Regions from separate parts of the Bacillus sp. FSL R5-0422 genome, predicted to be linked through region 1. Evidence: a T-box and tRNA genes for the amino acid it is inferred to sense, from the RefSeq annotation. Region 1 holds a T-box; the other holds one or more tRNA genes.
What was found. The T-box of region 1 lies ahead of thrS (threonine--tRNA ligase). A T-box ahead of a tRNA ligase gene usually reads a tRNA of that ligase, here a tRNA-Thr.
Positions count from the first base shown of each region.

Region 2: it encodes a tRNA-Thr, which carries the amino acid that the T-box ahead of thrS (threonine--tRNA ligase) is inferred to sense. The anticodon was not compared.

Region 1 is NZ_CP152014.1:797,483-807,723, forward strand. It holds gene MKX52_RS03850 (MerR family transcriptional regulator) at 1-123, shown strand, start outside; gene MKX52_RS03855 (MFS transporter) at 150-1,337, shown strand; gene MKX52_RS03860 (DNA alkylation repair protein) at 1,475-2,305, shown strand; gene MKX52_RS03865 (DUF1835 domain-containing protein) at 2,538-3,722, shown strand; T-box leader at 3,797-4,019, shown strand; T-box leader at 4,057-4,281, shown strand; gene thrS (threonine--tRNA ligase) at 4,333-6,255, shown strand; gene MKX52_RS03875 (hypothetical protein) at 6,431-6,997, shown strand; gene MKX52_RS03880 (hypothetical protein) at 7,015-8,301, shown strand; gene MKX52_RS03885 (hypothetical protein) at 8,615-8,896, shown strand; gene MKX52_RS03890 (helix-turn-helix domain-containing protein) at 8,946-10,241, opposite strand, start outside.
Region 2 is NZ_CP152014.1:96,826-107,066, reverse strand. It holds gene clpC (ATP-dependent protease ATP-binding subunit ClpC) at 1-313, opposite strand, end outside; gene MKX52_RS00580 (protein arginine kinase) at 310-1,401, opposite strand; gene MKX52_RS00575 (UvrB/UvrC motif-containing protein) at 1,406-1,963, opposite strand; gene MKX52_RS00570 (CtsR family transcriptional regulator) at 1,978-2,442, opposite strand; rRNA gene rrf (5S ribosomal RNA) at 2,620-2,735, opposite strand; rRNA gene MKX52_RS00560 (23S ribosomal RNA) at 2,797-5,727, opposite strand; rRNA gene MKX52_RS00555 (16S ribosomal RNA) at 5,910-7,458, opposite strand; tRNA gene MKX52_RS00550 (tRNA-Ala) at 7,586-7,661, opposite strand; tRNA gene MKX52_RS00545 (tRNA-Pro) at 7,670-7,746, opposite strand; tRNA gene MKX52_RS00540 (tRNA-Arg) at 7,754-7,830, opposite strand; tRNA gene MKX52_RS00535 (tRNA-Leu) at 7,841-7,926, opposite strand; tRNA gene MKX52_RS00530 (tRNA-Gly) at 7,939-8,010, opposite strand; tRNA gene MKX52_RS00525 (tRNA-Leu) at 8,041-8,123, opposite strand; tRNA gene MKX52_RS00520 (tRNA-Lys) at 8,132-8,207, opposite strand; tRNA gene MKX52_RS00515 (tRNA-Thr) at 8,245-8,320, opposite strand; tRNA gene MKX52_RS00510 (tRNA-Val) at 8,354-8,429, opposite strand; rRNA gene rrf (5S ribosomal RNA) at 9,214-9,329, opposite strand; rRNA gene MKX52_RS00500 (23S ribosomal RNA) at 9,391-10,241, opposite strand, start outside.

The DNA.
Region 1 (10,241 bases):
AAGAACGGATACCGCGTGAAAGAAGATCAGCCGGGCCGGGAGATTTATTATCCATTGTCTGAAACTGAAGAAGGCAGACTCATTGAAATTCAAATTCCGATTATAGATGAAATCAAATCGTAATCATTGCACAAAGGAGAAACGTCACAATGAAGAATAAAACCGTTGTTTATTTACTTGCATTAGCAGCTTTTTTAATTGGAACAATCGAATATATCATTACAGGCATTATCCAAATGGTTGCAGATGATTTACATGTCACGACGTCTGCCGCTGGATTATTGGTCACATCTTTAGCGCTCTCAGCGGCAATCGGTGCACCGATTGTCATTGCACTGACCATCAATATAGATCGCAAAAAAATACTGTCATGGATGCTGATAATTTTTATTTTAAGTAATGTCATCACAAGTGTCAGTCATTCATTTGAAATGGTGATGATGACAAGGGTTTTACAAGGAATTAGCGGGGGGACGGCTATTGTAGTGGCAATGGCTGTTGCGACTCGTCTTGTAGAACGTGAAAAAAGAGGAACAGCTATTGGTATCATTTTAATGGGATTAAGCAGCTCCTTGGTTTTAGGCGTTCCAATTGGGACATTTTTAAGCAGTATGATCGGATGGAAAGCATTATTCGCGGCCATTGGATTGATCACGCTTATTCCGCTGATTGTTGTGTATAGGCGGATTCCCTCTATGAAAGAACAAGAACCGGTGACGCTTCGTATGCAGTTATCAATTTTAAAAGATAAGCGAATATTACTGGCTGTGGCAGTGACGCTATTTTATGTAGGTGGGTATTCCACGTTGTTTACCTATCTAACACCCTTCTTGCAAGCATCAGCAAACCTGAGCATCACAGAAATTAGTGGCATTTTGTTACTAGCAGGAATATGCAGCTTTTTGGGCTCCAGCCTTGGAGGGATGACGGCAGATAAAAAAGGCCCAATATTTACGATTTTCTCAGGAATCATTTTGCAAATCATCATGCTCATGCTGCTATCATTTGTCACAGGGAATCTCGTGGTCATGGTAGCTGTCATCATGATATGGATGATCGCTACATGGAGCACATCACCAGCACAGCAGCTATATCTTGTCACACTTGTACCAAAATCTCCTGATATCGCATTAAGTGTCAATACATCATTTATTCAATTCGGATTTGCCTTAGGTTCTGGTGTAGGAGGGTTTGTGCTAAGTGAAACTTCTATATTAAACCTAAGCTGGATCAGTGCTGGCACGGTTTTCCTTGCTTTACTCATGACCATTCTAATGGTAGCGTTTGACCGATTTTCTCAGCGTAAGAGTTTGAAGGTGATCGGGCAAGGAAGTTAACTGGATTTCAAAGCTGTATGGAAGGAACTACTTATTCCGGGTAGTTCCTTTTTGATTTGAAGAATGCACCAGTGAAGTTGGTTATTTGCTACAATAGGAGTCAATATCCAATCCGCTAGACAAGGAGAGAATACAGCATGCCAATAAGTGAGGAAATCATCAATCGAAAAGGCGCTCGAAAGGGGTCTGATATCCCTTATGAGGTCTTGATCCTTTTGAATCAGGGAGAGATCGAAAGTGTGAATTTAACTGAATGGCTGGCTGTCAATCATATGACGCTAATACAGCATGTTTTGCCGTCCATTGGTTTAGAGCATCGTTTAGACGATGTATCAGCTGAGATTACTAAACAAAAAGCTGAATCAGGAATGAAAGCCATTCGGCTCATTGGTCAATTGTTAGATGACGTGCTACATGAAGAGAATGAAGAAAAACAAGCGGAAGTGCTGCAGGCATTTTCTCACCATGTATCTGATAGCGTGCGCTGCTGGGCTGCTTATATGAACAAACAGAGTTTATCTACACTGGAAGAGAAACTTGCGTACATACAGCCATTTGCAGCTGATCATCATTTTGGTGTTCGAGAAATTGCGTGGATGTCAGTGAGAGAAAGTTTCAGTCTTCAGCTTGATCAAAGTATAGAGCATTTAACAGAATGGGCAAAAAGCGAGGATGAAAATCTTCGCCGGTTCTCTGTAGAGGCAATCCGTCCGAGAGGGGTATGGACAAAGCATATTGAGTTATTAAAACAGGAGCCAGAGAGAGCACTGCCTATTCTAAATTTACTCAAATCCGATTCATCCACATATGTTCAAGATTCTGTAGGAAACTGGCTTAATGACGCAAGTAAAACAAAACCAAATTGGGTAACAAACCTGTGCGACCAGTGGTCAAAGGATTCTGACACAAAAGCAACTAGCAGAATTGTGAAGAAAGCCAAGAGAACGATTGTGAAGGGGAATTTGTGAATAAGAAATTGAACTAATAGAAGGGGAATTTCTATCAATCGAAGAGAAAGCCTCAAAGCCAGCTTAGTAAACAGATTGCCCATTTCATGGGATAAAGTCTCTTTCATTCTGCATTCTATATATCTTAACCTCTCATTGTCATACTTTTGAATGAAATTGACTCAATAGAATTGACGCAAGAACCCTGCATAGGTGAAGATGAAATAAACTGTAAGATAAAGGGAGACGGATGATGATACATATCGTATTTGGGGCAGCGGCTGCCGGTAGTTTAAAACAAGCCTTACGCGAAATGGGGCGAGGCCAATTAAATGAGATCATCGCTTTTAATGACATTTATTCGATTGGACCCCTTCTCCATTTGCATAAACATGAAGGACAGGAGAAGCGTATAGAATGGCTTCGTCATGTGATGTCAAATGAATATGGCTATTTTGATGACATGGTTAACGATCAGCAGAGAATGCTTCAGCAAATAAAAGAAATAAAAGCTGGCAGTCGTATTCTCATCTGGACAGGCAGTAATGCACATGAGCAAATTGGCTTACGATATGCCGTCTATTTATTAAAAGAGAAAAGCATAGAATTGTCTGTAATCAATACAACGACTGCATTTGATCAGCTGTTCAATACTAATACAAGAAGAATGGATATTCGACATTCCGGGGAAATCACATCAGAAAAATTGAAGGTTTTGTACAGAAGTAAAGAGCATATTCACACAGTGTCAACAGAAGAAAGAGAAATATTACAAAACGAATGGCTTTCATTTGCTAAAGAAAATCATACGCTGCGGATATGGAAAAAAGGACAAGCGATCAGCGTACCAGAAGATGAATTTGATGCTTATTTAGTGAAAATGGCTAAGCGGCTTCATCAGTCCGCGCCAGAAGACGAGTACATCGTCACGCCACGCTTAATAGGAGAAGTGATTGGTCATTTAGAACAGTATATCGGTGATGATTTTATTGAGTATCGACTGAAGACATTAATTGATCAAGGCATTTTTGACATGATAGGAAGACGCACTTCCATGCGTTATTACTCAATTAAACTGACAGGCTTCGGTCAGCGCTTCAAAAAATGGGTGTGCTGTCGAGAATTTGAGAAGCATCCTTTTGTGAAAATTGAAGGAGATTACGGTGGTGAACCTTTTCATTGTGGGCATTGTCAATGTCATTTAGAAAGAGATGATGTACCAGTAAGCGATACCCTTTTCTCGAAGATCTGGAATTGGAATATACGGTATGGCCGCTGGTTTGACGAAGAGACAGATGAATTGCTGCCAAATGGCGCAGACATGGAAAAGAAATTCAATCAAGAAGGAGAGCGTATCACTGAAGAAGTGAAACGAGCCTTATCTCCTGCGTTTCAAATTGAATACAGCCCAAGTGAATACGCGCAATATTACATTTAAAGAATGAATTGCAATTACTCTGCAAAAAATAAAGCTTTACATGATCCATCACCTTCATGTAAGATATGGAGAAATTAAAAGCGAAGAAAAGGACATGAGTCATTTTTACTGGTTATCAGAGAGGGAAGTTACGCTGAAATCTTCCTAGCGCAGAAAAATGTCTTACCACCTTTGAGCTGTATTGGGGAAATCATAGTATCCAATATCGTCTACGCCACGTTACGGCACCAGAGCCATAAAGCGAATACGCGTTATGGGAATTTGGGTGGAACCACGGATCACACATTCGTCCCTTTATGAGGGATGGGTGTGTTTTTTTGTACACTCAACTATGATCATTGCTTTGAAAAGGACATGAGCAGCTTTTATCGGTTACCAGAGAGGGAAGTCACGCTGAAATCTTCCTAACGCAGAAAAGTTGTCTTACCACCTTTGAGCTGTATTGGGGAAAATTGAAGTATCCAATACCGTCAATGCCACGTTACGGCACCAGAGCCATAAAGCGAGTATGCATTATGGGAATTTGGGTGGAACCACGGATTACACATTCGTCCCTTTACACGGGATGGGTGTGTTTTTTTATTTTAAAAAAAAGAAAGGTGTGTCAGTCATGAGAGAAAAAATGGTGAAGATTCAATTTCCAGATGGAAAGATAAAGGAGTTCTCTGCAGGTACGACTGTCGCAGATGTTGCCTCCTATATTAGCCCAAGCTTAAGGAAGAAAGCAGTGGCAGGAAAGATCAATGAACAAATGGTCGATGTCAGTCATCAGCTGGAAAGCGATACTCGGCTGTCTATTGTCACACTCGATTCAAAAGAAGGGCTTGAAGTACTGCGCCATACATCTGCACACGTATTAGCCCAAGCTGTGAAAAGGTTATATAGCAATGTCACACTTGGAATCGGGCCTGTTATTGAAAATGGATTTTACTATGACATGAAGCTGAATCAAACATTAAGTGTAGAGGATTTGGCTGCTATTGAAAAAGAAATGGAAAACATCATCAACGAGAATCATCATATCCAAAGAAAGGAGATTTCCTACAAAGAAGCTGAATCGATGTTTGAGCATGATCCATATAAGCTGGATATTTTAAAACGTCTCCCATCGGAAGAAGCCATCACAGTGTATCAGCAAGGTGAATTTATCGATTTATGCCGCGGGCCTCATCTACCTTCTACTGGATTCGTAAAGTCATTTAAGCTAACACGTGTTGCAGGGGCTTATTGGCGGGGTGATAGTCAGAAAGATGTATTGCAGCGAGTGTATGGTGTCGCGTTTCAACATCCAAAACAACTAGCCGAGTATCTTCATTTCATGGAAGAAGCAAGCAAACGTGATCACCGAAAATTAGGGAAACAATTATCTCTGTTCATGTTTTCAGAAGAAGCGCCAGGTATGCCGTTTTATTTACCAAAAGGTCAGATTGTGAGAAATGAATTAATGGCCTTTTCAAGAGAAGTTCGAAGTAAAGCACAATATGAAGAAGTGAGCACACCGTTTATGATGAACCAAGAGCTATGGGAAAAGTCAGGTCACTGGGATCATTATCATGAAAATATGTATTTCTCAGAAGTTGATCATACAAGCTTTGCTTTAAAACCGATGAACTGTCCAGGACATATGCTCATGTTTAAAAACAGCTTATATTCATACAGAGACCTTCCGATCAGAATGGCTGAGTTTGGTCAGGTGCATCGTCATGAATTTAGCGGCGCATTAAATGGATTGTTCAGGGTCAGAACATTTTGCCAAGATGATGCCCATATTTTTTTGAGAGAAGATCAAATTGAAGTTGAAATCAAACAGATTTTCCAATTAGTTGATCATATGTATCGGACATTTGGGTTTGAGTACTCTGTGGAACTATCCACTCGTCCAGAAAAGGCGTTAGGGGATGATGCCATTTGGGATATTTCTGAGTCAGCACTAAAGAATGTGCTTGATCGGCTAAAGGTCGATTATCAGGTAAATGAAGGAGATGGGGCATTTTATGGCCCGAAGATCGATTTTCATATTAAAGATGCTTTGCAGCGTAGCCATCAGTGCGCCACAATCCAGCTAGATTTTCAAATGCCTGAGAAATTTGATTTAACATATATCAATGAAAAGAATGAAAAGGTACGGCCAGTTGTGATTCACAGTGCCATTTTTGGTTCTCTTGATCGTTTCCTTGGCATTCTCATTGAGCATTTCGCTGGCGTCTTCCCGTTATGGCTGGCACCAGTGCAAGTACAAATCATTCCTGTCTCAAAGATTCACCTTGATCATTGCCTCGAGGTGCAGCAGCAATTAAGAAAGATCGGCATCAGAGTCACAATCGATGAACGGGATGAAAAGCTCGGCTATAAAATGAGAGAAGCACAAATGCAAAAAATCCCTTATATCGCTGTCATTGGCGATACAGAAATGCAAGAAAAAACACTGAATATCAGACAGCATGGAGAAAAGACTTCAAAACAGCTGTCTATTGATGACTTTCAACACATGGCGGCTCAACAAATAAAAGATAGAACAGTTGCTCAAATATGATGTGCTGATTTCATGAAGAAGAATAAGACGTTCATTAAATGATGGGCGTCTTTTCATTTGCGAAAAAAGCCGAATTGACAATAGAAAGGGAAAATATTGAAACATTTTTTCGGTGGAATCGTAATAAAGTTAGAGCGTTCAACAGAAACATTGAAAACGGAGAGGAGTTTATGACATGGAACAAGCTGCACTGAAAAAGATGAGGACAAAACAAATAGCTGTCTCTAATTTAATAGTCTGCATCATGATCGTCGCTTTTTTTATCTTATTTCAAATGTTTGACATTCGATTTACACATTTCTTTCTTTGTTTAGGATTTATCATGCTCTTTCTAAGTATTTATGGTTTTATTAAGAAAGGCTCAACAAAGTCTTTCATTCCTATTTTCGAGCAGATAGCCATTTATGAAAAAGAAAAATTGGGGGAAGAGTGGGAGAAAGAAAAGAGGTCAGAAAATATTTCGAGAGTGGTATTGAGTGGTCTGATGTTTCTCCAGTCATTTAGTTTCCAAGATGTAACGAATCCATTCTTAAACATACAACCTATACTTTTACTTTTCTTATTATTTGTAACTCTAGCCCTTATTAATTTAAGCATGCTTTATCGCTTTAGAAAAATTGACCGGTCGACTGAAGGTGAATTAAAAGGCTTTACAAAGGAATCAAACATGATGTCATTGGTTTTAGGATTATTATCAGCGATCATCATAGTCGGTTTTATTGTCACCTTTCTTCTTCCATAACACATCATTATTTTGAGGTGAAACCATTGAATGCAAACATTCAACAACTAATCGATCAGACAAAGGCGAAATTTGGCTTAGATCTTTACTATTTAAAAAGACACAGTTTTTATCGTTACGTCAACATGTTCAATGAAACGATTTATACATTTAATATGGAATGGTTCCCCTCTCATGAAGCTGAACCTGAGGACGACGATGTCAACCCAGACGGCACAGCTGTCATTGAAGTGAATTTGAATACAGGACAGATCGAATCGGTTATTTTTGTTATGGACAAAACCTATGCGCGGCACGGTGTCACGTTTAAGAGACCTTATCCAGCTCATGTCATTCAATGGATCGAACAAGAAACAGGGTTGATCTATGGAGAGCATTTTCATATGCACCAAAAGGAGAGAGGGGAACTTTCTTTCGAAGAAGCAATAGATGGTGTGCAAGTCACACCTTCAGGCAGAATCGAAGTGAAATGGAATGAACATGGACAGCTCATGTACTTTACACACCACGGCCCATTTTTAGCCAAAACATTACTGAAAGCTGAGGAATATGCGCTTTCTCTTAATAAGCTGGAAAACTTAGCTAAGCAGCAAGTCCAGCTGTTTCAATGGCCTTCCTTCGAGCATAACCGGATCCGATCTATTTATGCGTTAGAAGAAATTTATGTGGAAAACGATGGAACAGGCACGATTCCGTATGAAATTGGACGTGAAGAAACGCATTGTATACATGTGAATGAGGTCATTGAATGGAATGAACCGTTAAACAATACCTTTGAAAAAAAAGAAATAGACATTCATGAGTATATTTCAGCTGAACAAGCATTCTCATTGGAACCGTCACCAGATTCCTTACCGATATCAAAAGAAGAGCAAGCCGAGTGTATCAAAGCAGTTCGAACCTTCTTGGCGCAAAAATATCCAAAGGATTCAGGAAAGTGGGTTTTGAAAACACTCCATCGTGATCATGGATACATCCATGCGGTATTAAAAAACGGAGAAGAAGGCAGTGGGTTTATAGACAAGATCAAGGTCTTCATTGACGCGAGCTCGTTTGAAGCCGTTAATTACATAGACAAAAAAGAAATGTTTCAAGTGTGCGGGATACTCAGCCCCTCTCAAGCGGCAAATGAAATTTCTGTATCTCAGAAAGAAGCCTTTGAAAAATTGAGAGAACGTCTTGAACTTACACCTATCTACGTCTATGACGAAGTGCAAAAACAATATGTTCTATGCGGAAAGCTCGATTGCCATGATGGTGTTGATGCAGAGAGCGGTGAAGTGTTTTCTTTGAAAGAGCAGTGAGGAGCTGTTCTTTTTTGTCTCATTGAACCAATTTTTTGAAGAAATTTGGAATTTTGTAGCAGGAAGTTGTCGTTTCATCACGAAAGAAACAAATAAGAATATGATCATAGGTCCATCGGTTGGAATATGAGTAGACGTCATACATATGAAACACTCATGACAGTCAAGTTGATCTACAATGCTTTTTGAAAAAAATGAAATCGTGTCTCTAGTCGTATACGACATTTGGTGGGCTGACATCATAGGATGACTTTGAACATGTTTGATTTAGGTAAGCTTGAAGCCATGATAGAAGAAAGTGAGGATATCTACCTTGAGTACATTGGAAGTGTTTCGTCAGTTTTTGGTTGACCATTATCCTGCGTTACAAGATGAACTTTGGCTAAAAGATGTTGATACCCTTCGAATCTCTCCTATTCTTCATCCTTTTCTGAAAAGCAAGCTGCCAGAGGGGATCGAAAAATTCACTTGTGTCCTATTCACGCAGCAGACAAATCAAACGGCTGCACCGCTCAAAGTATACCTTCTATTAGATGAATATGAGCAATCACTTTATGCCATTGATTTGATGAATGAACAAATCGTGCTTCATTAATACAGAAAAAGCTGCTTGAGGGCTCCTCAGCAGCTTTTTTTGGTGAATCTTAGTTTGTCATATCAACAAATCTTGAGTGCAAGTTGTCCAATTCTTTCTTTGTTGGAAAAGAGCTAATCAGCAGCGTAGACCGTCCTAATTGATGAGGAAGCTCAGTATCGGTCACAATTAAATCAATCCCAAGTCGATCCATTGTCAGTTCATTTAAGGTATTTTCTGGACTTGTGAAAATATGAATGAGAGGAGGCAATCTTAATTTAATTAAATCCGCAATAAACAAACTATGATTATAACCTAATGTTGAAATGACAAAAATGTTCAACACGTTTCTCCGATCCATTTCCAAATGAACAAGCCCCCTCCAGTTAGAAGTAATGATACGAATCAATTCTCGTTCATTTTTCACAAAAGAAGCGAGGATATCGTCTGTTTTTAACTCTTGGATGATGTGAGTAATCCTCGAATAGAAGTAAGGAAGCTGCTTTTTCACCTCTGATAAATACCTCGATTTCTTTTTGAAAAGGAATCCATCTCTTACGGTAATTTCCCTAGAATATACATAATATTGGAGAAGAATCAGTGTCATCACCTTGCGATTAGCCACCTCTTGATGAAAAATCAACTCCAATTGATTGATAAAGGAACGAATGGCTTCAAAGAGGTGTGGTGTATGCGATTGAAAGAACGTCAATTTTTCTTCGACAGTTTCAATTGATTTATAATGGCCAATAGCTGGTTCAATCAATAGTAAAAAGACAAATTCGTGACGATCCAACGTGACACCAAAAATGTCCTTTGTCATTTGGCAAACGCGTTCTTCCAAGTTTGTCATTTGTTTATAGATACTTTTAGCTGTAGATGTTTGTTTTTCCTTATCCATTGAGTACGTATAATTGCGTCGTATGGTAAAATTTTTCCGCACTCGGTGAATGGAAACGGCGAGCCATAGGCAAAATTTATCTATCGCCACATCTGGTAGATTGACTTCGAGCACCTGAAATAGCTTTTGTAAAAAATCAACTGCATCTTGCTTTTGAATATCATCGAATGGCCAAAGCCTGCTTCCATACACTTCAAACAAAAATTCCACAAAAAATTGACGAATCTCCTTTTCATTTCCATGGAACTGCATACTATCTGGGCGTAACTCAATGTCATACGAGATAAGAAGCGAATTGATTTTATGAATGGTGTTATACAATGTGGATCTACTGATATTCAGCGTGTCCATCCATTCATAGAAAGACCTGTTTTGTTCAAAGAAAACGCCGTCAATCAATCGAATTTCAATCGTATCTTTTAGAATTTCTTTGATATAGTAGTCGACTCGTATCGTCTGTGTATA
Region 2 (10,241 bases), 700 kb from region 1:
CTACATAGGAATGACCTAGCTTTCTTGCTTCATCCATTGAAAGCTCAGTGACCTTCTTCGCTCTAGGCGTATAATGAGGAATAGCTTGAGACACCTCTTGCCCTCTTCCAATCAAGCTTTCGACTTCTTTTTGGATTTTATCTGAAACAAGGCCCAGTGCTTCTAACGCTTTTGCGGCGATGCCCTCACCCTCACGTACTAGACCAAGTAAAATGTGTTCAGTACCAATGTTCTTATGGCCTAGGCGAATGGCTTCTTCTTGTGCAAGTGCTAATACCTTTTGAGCTCTTTCAGTGAATCTTCCAAACATCATATCGTTTCATCCTCCTGTCCATTCCTATGCATTTCTAAACGCAGTCTTTCTCTAATAATTGCTGCTCTTTTTATGTCTCTTTCATTTGGCTCCAAAGCTCCTCCAGAATATTGTTGAAGAAAGCCAGGCTGTGTCAAAATCATGAGTTCATTCAGTATATTACTTGAAAGCCCCTTAATGATACCTAAATCAATTCCAAGGCGCACATCTGACAGACATTTTGCTGTTTCCTTTGATTCAATCATACGACAATTGGACAAAATCCCTAAGGACCGGTACACTCTGTCCTCAAGTTCAATTTTAGATGTTTGATATAATGCTTTTCGTGCAGATCGCTCTTGTTCAATAAGCTGCGCGGTCACGCTATTTAAATCATCTACAATATCTTCTTCTGATTGACCAAGTGTCATTTGATTTGAAATTTGAAAGATGTTCCCTATTGCTTCGCTGCCTTCACCATAAATTCCTCTGACTACAAGACCTAATTGATTAATCGCAGGAATAATCCGATTCATTTGTCTTGTGAGGGCTAAAGCGGGTAAATGCATCATGACTGATGCCCTAATACCTGTACCTACATTCGTTGGACAGCTTGTTAAGTATCCTCGCTTTTCAGAAAATGCATAATCCACTTGCTCCTCAATCCAGTCATCTATCTGGTTAGCTGCTTTTAATGCATTGGCTAGTTGGAATCCTGGGAATAAGCATTGGATCCGAATATGGTCTTCTTCATTCAGCATCACACTGATTTCCTCATTTTCAGAAAGCAAACAACCGCCAAATCTTGATTCTGCTAAGTTTGGGCTGATCAAATGCTTTTCAACAAGTACCCTCTTTGCTAAAGGCTGCGTTTCATTCATTCGAATTAGAACAAAGTTTCCGATGTCCTTCACTTCCTGGCTAGCAAACTTTTGCTCAAATTGCTGGAGAACAGCTTCAGCCTCTTCTTGAGAAAACTGAGTTGGGAAACGAACATGCTCTAGGTTTCGTGCTAGCCTGATTCGACTACTTAGAACAATGTCACTTTCGGGTCCTTTTTGTTTCATCCATTGACTTAAAGCGTCTTGAATAAAATGCTGGAGTGACATGTTGTTAATCTCCCTCCCTCTGCTGAGATTGCTCATGCTCTAATGCACGAATTTGATCTCGAACTTCCGCTGCTTTTTCAAACTCTTCTTGTTCAATTAACTGCTTCAGTTCTTGCTGCATCAACTCAAGTTTCCGGCGCACATGAAGACTGCCGGCAATCCGTTTAGGCACTTTTCCATTATGGACTGTATTCCCACTATGGACTTTCCGTAAAACAGGGTTCAAATACTGGTCAAACGAACGATAGCATTCTGCACAGCCAAAACGGCCTGTTTTTCTGAATTGTTGAAAGGTTAAGCCACACTTAGGACATTGATCCACTTCTCTTGCTTCTTGAAAAATAGATGATCCCTTATTCGCACTTGTCGTAAAGCTAGGATCAATATTCAATAAACCTGATAATAAGTTGTGAATAGAGAAACCTTGGTTTCCACTCATAGCATATGAATCACTGTTTTCTTTTGCACATTGTTCACATATGTGCATTTCTTGTTTTTCTCCATTTATAACTTTCGTAAAGTGAAAAGTGGCTGGTCTCTCATTGCATTCTTGACAAATCAATCTTTTCACCCGCTTTACTTTAATTTCAAAGCATTTAACATCGCTTTCATCATCCGAGCCCGCAATTCATCACGTTCAGGTAAATCAATGTGCAAAACAGAACGGTCCATGACACTGATCATCATCTTTGCTTCTCTTTCAGATAAAATGTTATTTTCGACAAGACGCATGATGATATGATCAGAGGCAGCCTGTGATAAACGATGATATATTTGGGAAATAATATTGTTCAATAAGTCGACTTCATCATTCATTTTGACTTTAATGATGCGGATATAGCCACCGCCGCCACGCTTACTTTCAACGATGTAGCCTCTCTCGCTCGTAAAGCGTGTATTGATAACATAGTTAATTTGTGAAGGTACGCATTGAAACTTATCTGCAATTTCATTGCGCTTAATTTCTAATATTTCTCGACCATTCTGATCCAAGACTTCTTTCAAATACTGCTCGATGATATCAGAAATATTTTGTGCCACTCCGCCTCCTCCTCCATTGACTTTGACTATATTTGACTTTAATCTTACTATAAATTTTTTCGGTCGATTTTTCAAGATAATCGCTCAACTAAGAATATTATTTCCACATTTATATGGTGTCAAACCTCTTAAAAACACAAAAAAGACCAGTTCCAAATGGAACTGATCCTTATACAAGCTTGGCGGCGTCCTACTCTCACAGGGGGAGACCCCCAACTACCATCGGCGCTGAAGAGCTTAACTTCCGTGTTCGGTATGGGAACGGGTGTGACCTCTTCGCTATCGCCACCAAACCTGATGGAGAGAATGTTCTCTCAAAACTAGATAACAATGTTCAAACTTCACAATAGAATATAGGTTAAGTCCTCGATCTATTAGTATCTGTCAGCTCCACGTGTCACCACGCTTCCACCTCAGACCTATCAACCTGATCATCTTTCAGGGATCTTACTTCCTTGCGGAATGGGAAATCTCATCTTGAGGGGGGCTTCATGCTTAGATGCTTTCAGCACTTATCCCGTCCGCACATAGCTACCCAGCGATGCCCTTGGCAGAACAACTGGTACACCAGCGGTGCGTCCATCCCGGTCCTCTCGTACTAAGGACAGCTCCTCTCAAATTTCCTGCGCCCGCGACGGATAGGGACCGAACTGTCTCACGACGTTCTGAACCCAGCTCGCGTACCGCTTTAATGGGCGAACAGCCCAACCCTTGGGACCGACTACAGCCCCAGGATGCGATGAGCCGACATCGAGGTGCCAAACCTCCCCGTCGATGTGGACTCTTGGGGGAGATAAGCCTGTTATCCCCGGGGTAGCTTTTATCCGTTGAGCGATGGCCCTTCCATGCGGAACCACCGGATCACTAAGCCCGACTTTCGTCCCTGCTCGACTTGTAGGTCTCGCAGTCAAGCTCCCTTGTGCCTTTACACTCTGCGAATGATTTCCAACCATTCTGAGGGAACCTTTGGGCGCCTCCGTTACATTTTAGGAGGCGACCGCCCCAGTCAAACTGCCCACCTGACACTGTCTCCCTGCCCGATAAGGGCAGCGGGTTAGAAGGTCAATACAGCCAGGGTAGTATCCCACCGATGCCTCCACCGAAGCTAGCGCTCCGGTTTCCAAGGCTCCTACCTATCCTGTACAAGCTGTACCAACATTCAATATCAGGCTGCAGTAAAGCTCCACGGGGTCTTTCCGTCCTGTCGCGGGTAACCTGCATCTTCACAGGTACTATAATTTCACCGAGTCTCTCGTTGAGACAGTGCCCAGATCGTTGCGCCTTTCGTGCGGGTCGGAACTTACCCGACAAGGAATTTCGCTACCTTAGGACCGTTATAGTTACGGCCGCCGTTTACTGGGGCTTCAATTCGCACCTTCGCTTACGCTAAGCGCTCCTCTTAACCTTCCAGCACCGGGCAGGCGTCAGCCCCTATACTTCGCCTTACGGCTTCGCAGAGACCTGTGTTTTTGCTAAACAGTCGCCTGGGCCTATTCACTGCGGCTTCTCGGGGCTTTAACACCCTAAGAAGCACCCCTTCTCCCGAAGTTACGGGGTCATTTTGCCGAGTTCCTTAACGAGAGTTCTCTCGATCACCTTAGGATTCTCTCCTCGCCTACCTGTGTCGGTTTGCGGTACGGGCACCTCTCACCTCGCTAGAGGCTTTTCTTGGCAGTGTGGAATCAGGAACTTCGCTACTAAATTTCGCTCGCCATCACAGCTCAGCCTTCACGGGAAACGGATTTGCCTATTTCCCAGCCTAACTGCTTGGACGCGGATATCCAATACCGCGCTTACCCTATCCTCCTGCGTCCCCCCATTGCTCAAATGGTGAGGAGGTGGTACAGGAATATCAACCTGTTGTCCATCGCCTACGCCTTTCGGCCTCGGCTTAGGTCCCGACTAACCCTGAGCGGACGAGCCTTCCTCAGGAAACCTTAGGCATTCGGTGGACGGGATTCTCACCCGTCTTTCGCTACTCATACCGGCATTCTCACTTCTAAGCGCTCCACCAGTCCTTCCGGTCTGACTTCACAGCACTTAGAACGCTCTCCTACCACTGTTCGTTAGAACAGTCCGCAGCTTCGGTGATACGTTTAGCCCCGGTACATTTTCGGCGCAGAGTCACTCGACCAGTGAGCTATTACGCACTCTTTAAATGGTGGCTGCTTCTAAGCCAACATCCTGGTTGTCTAAGCAACTCCACATCCTTTTCCACTTAACGTATACTTTGGGACCTTAGCTGGCGGTCTGGGCTGTTTCCCTTTCGACTACGGATCTTATCACTCGCAGTCTGACTCCCAAGGATAAGTCATCGGCATTCGGAGTTTGACTGAATTCGGTAACCCGGTAGGGGCCCCTAGTCCAATCAGTGCTCTACCTCCGAGACTCTTACCTTGAGGCTAGCCCTAAAGCTATTTCGGAGAGAACCAGCTATCTCCAGGTTCGATTGGCATTTCACCCCTACCCACACCTCATCCCCGCACTTTTCAACGTGCGTGGGTTCGGGCCTCCATTCAGTGTTACCTGAACTTCACCCTGGACATGGGTAGATCACCTGGTTTCGGGTCTACGACCACGTACTCATGCGCCCTATTCAGACTCGCTTTCGCTGCGGCTCCGCATCTTCTGCTTAACCTTGCACGGGATCGTAACTCGCCGGTTCATTCTACAAAAGGCACGCCATCACCCTTTAACGGGCTCTGACTACTTGTAGGCACACGGTTTCAGGATCTATTTCACTCCCCTTCCGGGGTGCTTTTCACCTTTCCCTCACGGTACTGGTTCACTATCGGTCACTAGGGAGTATTTAGCCTTGGGAGATGGTCCTCCCGGATTCCGACGGAATTTCACGTGTTCCGCCGTACTCAGGATCCACTCTGGAGAGAACAACATTTCAGTTACAGGGCTGTTACCTTCTTTGGCGGGCCTTTCCAGACCTCTTCGCTTATATCGTTCCTTTGTAACTCCGTATAGAGTGTCCTACAACCCCAAGAGGCAAGCCTCTTGGTTTGGGCTGTTCCCGTTTCGCTCGCCGCTACTCAGGGAATCGCATTTGCTTTCTCTTCCTCCGGGTACTTAGATGTTTCAGTTCCCCGGGTATGCCTTCTCATACTCTATGTATTCAAGTATGGATACTACTCCATTACGAGCAGTGGGTTTCCCCATTCGGAAATCTCCGGATCAAAGCTTGCTTACAGCTCCCCGAAGCATATCGGTGTTCGTCCCGTCCTTCATCGGCTCCTAGTGCCAAGGCATCCACCGTGCGCCCTTTCTAACTTAACCATTTCTTACTTTAGAAAGAATCACTATGTGTGATGAACTTTGCATTGCATTCAATGTGAATGTATTACTTATTGTTATCTAGTTTTCAAAGAACAATCCTGTCTCGCTAGAGACATGTTTTGAAGGAATGATCCTTCAAAACTAAACAAGACGAAAACGCACGCTGCTCCATATATCCTTAGAAAGGAGGTGATCCAGCCGCACCTTCCGATACGGCTACCTTGTTACGACTTCACCCCAATCATCTGTCCCACCTTCGGCGGCTGGCTCCATAAAGGTTACCTCACCGACTTCGGGTGTTACAAACTCTCGTGGTGTGACGGGCGGTGTGTACAAGGCCCGGGAACGTATTCACCGCGGCATGCTGATCCGCGATTACTAGCGATTCCAGCTTCACGCAGTCGAGTTGCAGACTGCGATCCGAACTGAGAACAGATTTATGGGATTGGCTAAACCTTGCGGTCTCGCAGCCCTTTGTTCTGTCCATTGTAGCACGTGTGTAGCCCAGGTCATAAGGGGCATGATGATTTGACGTCATCCCCACCTTCCTCCGGTTTGTCACCGGCAGTCACCTTAGAGTGCCCAACTAAATGCTGGCAACTAAGATCAAGGGTTGCGCTCGTTGCGGGACTTAACCCAACATCTCACGACACGAGCTGACGACAACCATGCACCACCTGTCACTCTGTCCCCGAAGGGAAAGCCCTATCTCTAGGGTTGTCAGAGGATGTCAAGACCTGGTAAGGTTCTTCGCGTTGCTTCGAATTAAACCACATGCTCCACCGCTTGTGCGGGCCCCCGTCAATTCCTTTGAGTTTCAGTCTTGCGACCGTACTCCCCAGGCGGAGTGCTTAATGCGTTAGCTGCAGCACTAAGGGGCGGAAACCCCCTAACACTTAGCACTCATCGTTTACGGCGTGGACTACCAGGGTATCTAATCCTGTTCGCTCCCCACGCTTTCGCTCCTCAGCGTCAGTTACAGACCAGAGAGTCGCCTTCGCCACTGGTGTTCCTCCACATCTCTACGCATTTCACCGCTACACGTGGAATTCCACTCTCCTCTTCTGCACTCAAGTTTCCCAGTTTCCAATGACCCTCCCCGGTTGAGCCGGGGGCTTTCACATCAGACTTAAGAAACCGCCTGCGAGCCCTTTACGCCCAATAATTCCGGACAACGCTTGCCACCTACGTATTACCGCGGCTGCTGGCACGTAGTTAGCCGTGGCTTTCTGGTTAGGTACCGTCAAGGTGCGAGCAGTTACTCTCGCACTTGTTCTTCCCTAACAACAGAGCTTTACGATCCGAAAACCTTCATCACTCACGCGGCGTTGCTCCGTCAGACTTTCGTCCATTGCGGAAGATTCCCTACTGCTGCCTCCCGTAGGAGTCTGGGCCGTGTCTCAGTCCCAGTGTGGCCGATCACCCTCTCAGGTCGGCTACGCATCGTCGCCTTGGTGAGCCATTACCCCACCAACTAGCTAATGCGCCGCGGGTCCATCTGTAAGTGACAGCCGAAACCGTCTTTCATCATTGAACCATGCGGTTCAATGAACTATCCGGTATTAGCTCCGGTTTCCCGGAGTTATCCCAGTCTTACAGGCAGGTTACCCACGTGTTACTCACCCGTCCGCCGCTAACATCCGGGAGCAAGCTCCCTTCTGTTCGCTCGACTTGCATGTATTAGGCACGCCGCCAGCGTTCGTCCTGAGCCAGGATCAAACTCTCCGAAAAAGTACAAAACCGAAGTTTTGTTTTTCGTCAGCGTTTGACTGACTACCTATGAAACATCATAGGATTTTTTTATAAAAACTCGAATTAACAGGTACGTTTTGTCTTGTTTAGTTTTCAAAGATCATATTGGTGGAGCCTAGCGGGATCGAACCGCTGACCTCCTGCGTGCAAGGCAGGCGCTCTCCCAGCTGAGCTAAGGCCCCATAAAAGATGGTCGGGAAGACAGGATTCGAACCTGCGACCCCTTGGTCCCAAACCAAGTGCTCTACCAAGCTGAGCTACTTCCCGATCTTAATGGCGCGCCCGAGAGGAGTCGAACCCCTAACCTTTTGATCCGTAGTCAAACGCTCTATCCAATTGAGCTACGGGCGCTTATTTATAATGCCGAGGGCCGGACTTGAACCGGCACGGTAGTCACCTACCGCAGGATTTTAAGTCCTGTGTGTCTGCCAATTCCACCACCCCGGCGTGGATGGTATAAGCGGAAGACGGGATTCGAACCCGCGACCCCCACCTTGGCAAGGTGGTGTTCTACCACTGAACTACTTCCGCATTACAGGATTTCTTTATTTTATTTGGCAATGCGGGTGAAGGGACTTGAACCCCCACGTCATAAAGACACTAGATCCTAAGTCTAGCGCGTCTGCCAATTCCGCCACACCCGCATGAAACATGGTGAGCCATGAAGGACTCGAACCTTCGACCCTCTGATTAAAAGTCAGATGCTCTACCAACTGAGCTAATGGCTCGCTTTAAAAGCGACTTGTCTATCTTACCATATGAAACTGGTGCCGGCAAGAGGACTTGAACCCCCAACCTACTGATTACAAGTCAGTTGCTCTACCAGTTGAGCTACACCGGCTTTATCTATCCTAACATTATGTAAGAATAAATATGGTGGAGGATGACGGGCTCGAACCGCCGACCCTCTGCTTGTAAGGCAGATGCTCTCCCAGCTGAGCTAATCCTCCATATTGTGTTGTCATTTCGAATGTCTCTCGATCCGACAAATAGTATTATATAACGATAAGATATTGTTTGTAAAGACTTTTTTAAAATAATTTTTGAATTTATTTTAATGTTGTTTTTTTCATCTTTTCGTTAAGGCACCTAAAGAATTTTACCACTTGTTTCATCATTTTAAAAGTCTTTTTTGCATTTTTTTATGTTTTTTGTTAAAAAGCGCTCTAATAAAGCTTTATTGGTGTGAAATGACCCAATTCATGTTTTTTATACGCGTGTTTTATTCAATATATCTTCTCATACAAATCATCTAAAAAAGGGATTCTTTTGTTATTTTATTTTTCTGAGAAATCATTTTTATGTAAAAACATACGTAAATGATGCTGTTAGTTACGATCTTCATATTAAAGTGTTACTGGGGTAACAAGTTAGTTGTTGATTCTTTCTTGTTCTTGCTTAGAGCGGGCGTAAAAATTAACTGGAGGTGCTCTATGCTCTTTGGCGATACTCGGTTATCTAGTGTAACTCTAAACAGTCCTCTTTATCTGACTGACAAAGAAAATTTTATTGGCTGCTTTCTATATCTTCATCCTAAACACAATTGAATGATCCACCCAAACAACAACTGCGTTGTTCATTTAAAGCACATGTAAGTGAGACGAACGGAAGGGTTAGCTGATCAATGAGTCTTACTACATCATCACTTCTCATTTTACACAGCCATTAATATAGAAGTGATTTTTTCAAAAACACAAAAAAGATCAGTTCCAAATGGAACTGATCCTTATACAAGCTTGGCGGCGTCCTACTCTCACAGGGGGAGACCCCCAACTACCATCGGCGCTGAAGAGCTTAACTTCCGTGTTCGGTATGGGAACGGGTGTGACCTCTTCGCTATCGCCACCAAACCTGATGGAGAGAATGTTCTCTCAAAACTAGATAACAATGTTCAAACTTCACAATAGAATATAGGTTAAGTCCTCGATCTATTAGTATCTGTCAGCTCCACGTGTCACCACGCTTCCACCTCAGACCTATCAACCTGATCATCTTTCAGGGATCTTACTTCCTTGCGGAATGGGAAATCTCATCTTGAGGGGGGCTTCATGCTTAGATGCTTTCAGCACTTATCCCGTCCGCACATAGCTACCCAGCGATGCCCTTGGCAGAACAACTGGTACACCAGCGGTGCGTCCATCCCGGTCCTCTCGTACTAAGGACAGCTCCTCTCAAATTTCCTGCGCCCGCGACGGATAGGGACCGAACTGTCTCACGACGTTCTGAACCCAGCTCGCGTACCGCTTTAATGGGCGAACAGCCCAACCCTTGGGACCGACTACAGCCCCAGGATGCGATGAGCCGACATCGAGGTGCCAAACCTCCCCGTCGATGTGGACTCTTGGGGGAGATAAGCCTGTTATCCCCGGGGTAGCTTTTATCCGTTGAGCGATGGCCCTTCCATGCGGAACCACCGGATCACTAAGCCCGACTTTCGTCCCTGCTCGACTTGTAGGTCTCGCAGTCAAGCTCCCTTGTGCCTTTACACTCTGCGAATGATTTCCAACCATTCTGAGGGAACCTTTGGGCGCCTCCGTTACATTTTAGGAGGCGACCGCCCCAGTCAAACTGCCCACCTGACACTGTCTCCCTGCCCGATAAGGGCAGCGGGTTAGAAGGTCAATACAGCCAGGGTAGTATCCCACCGATGCCTCCACCGAAGCTAGCGCTCCGGTTTCCAAGGCTCCTACCTATCCTGTACAAGCTGTACCAACATTCAATATCAGGCTGCAGTAAAGCTCCACGGGGTCTTTCCGTCCTGT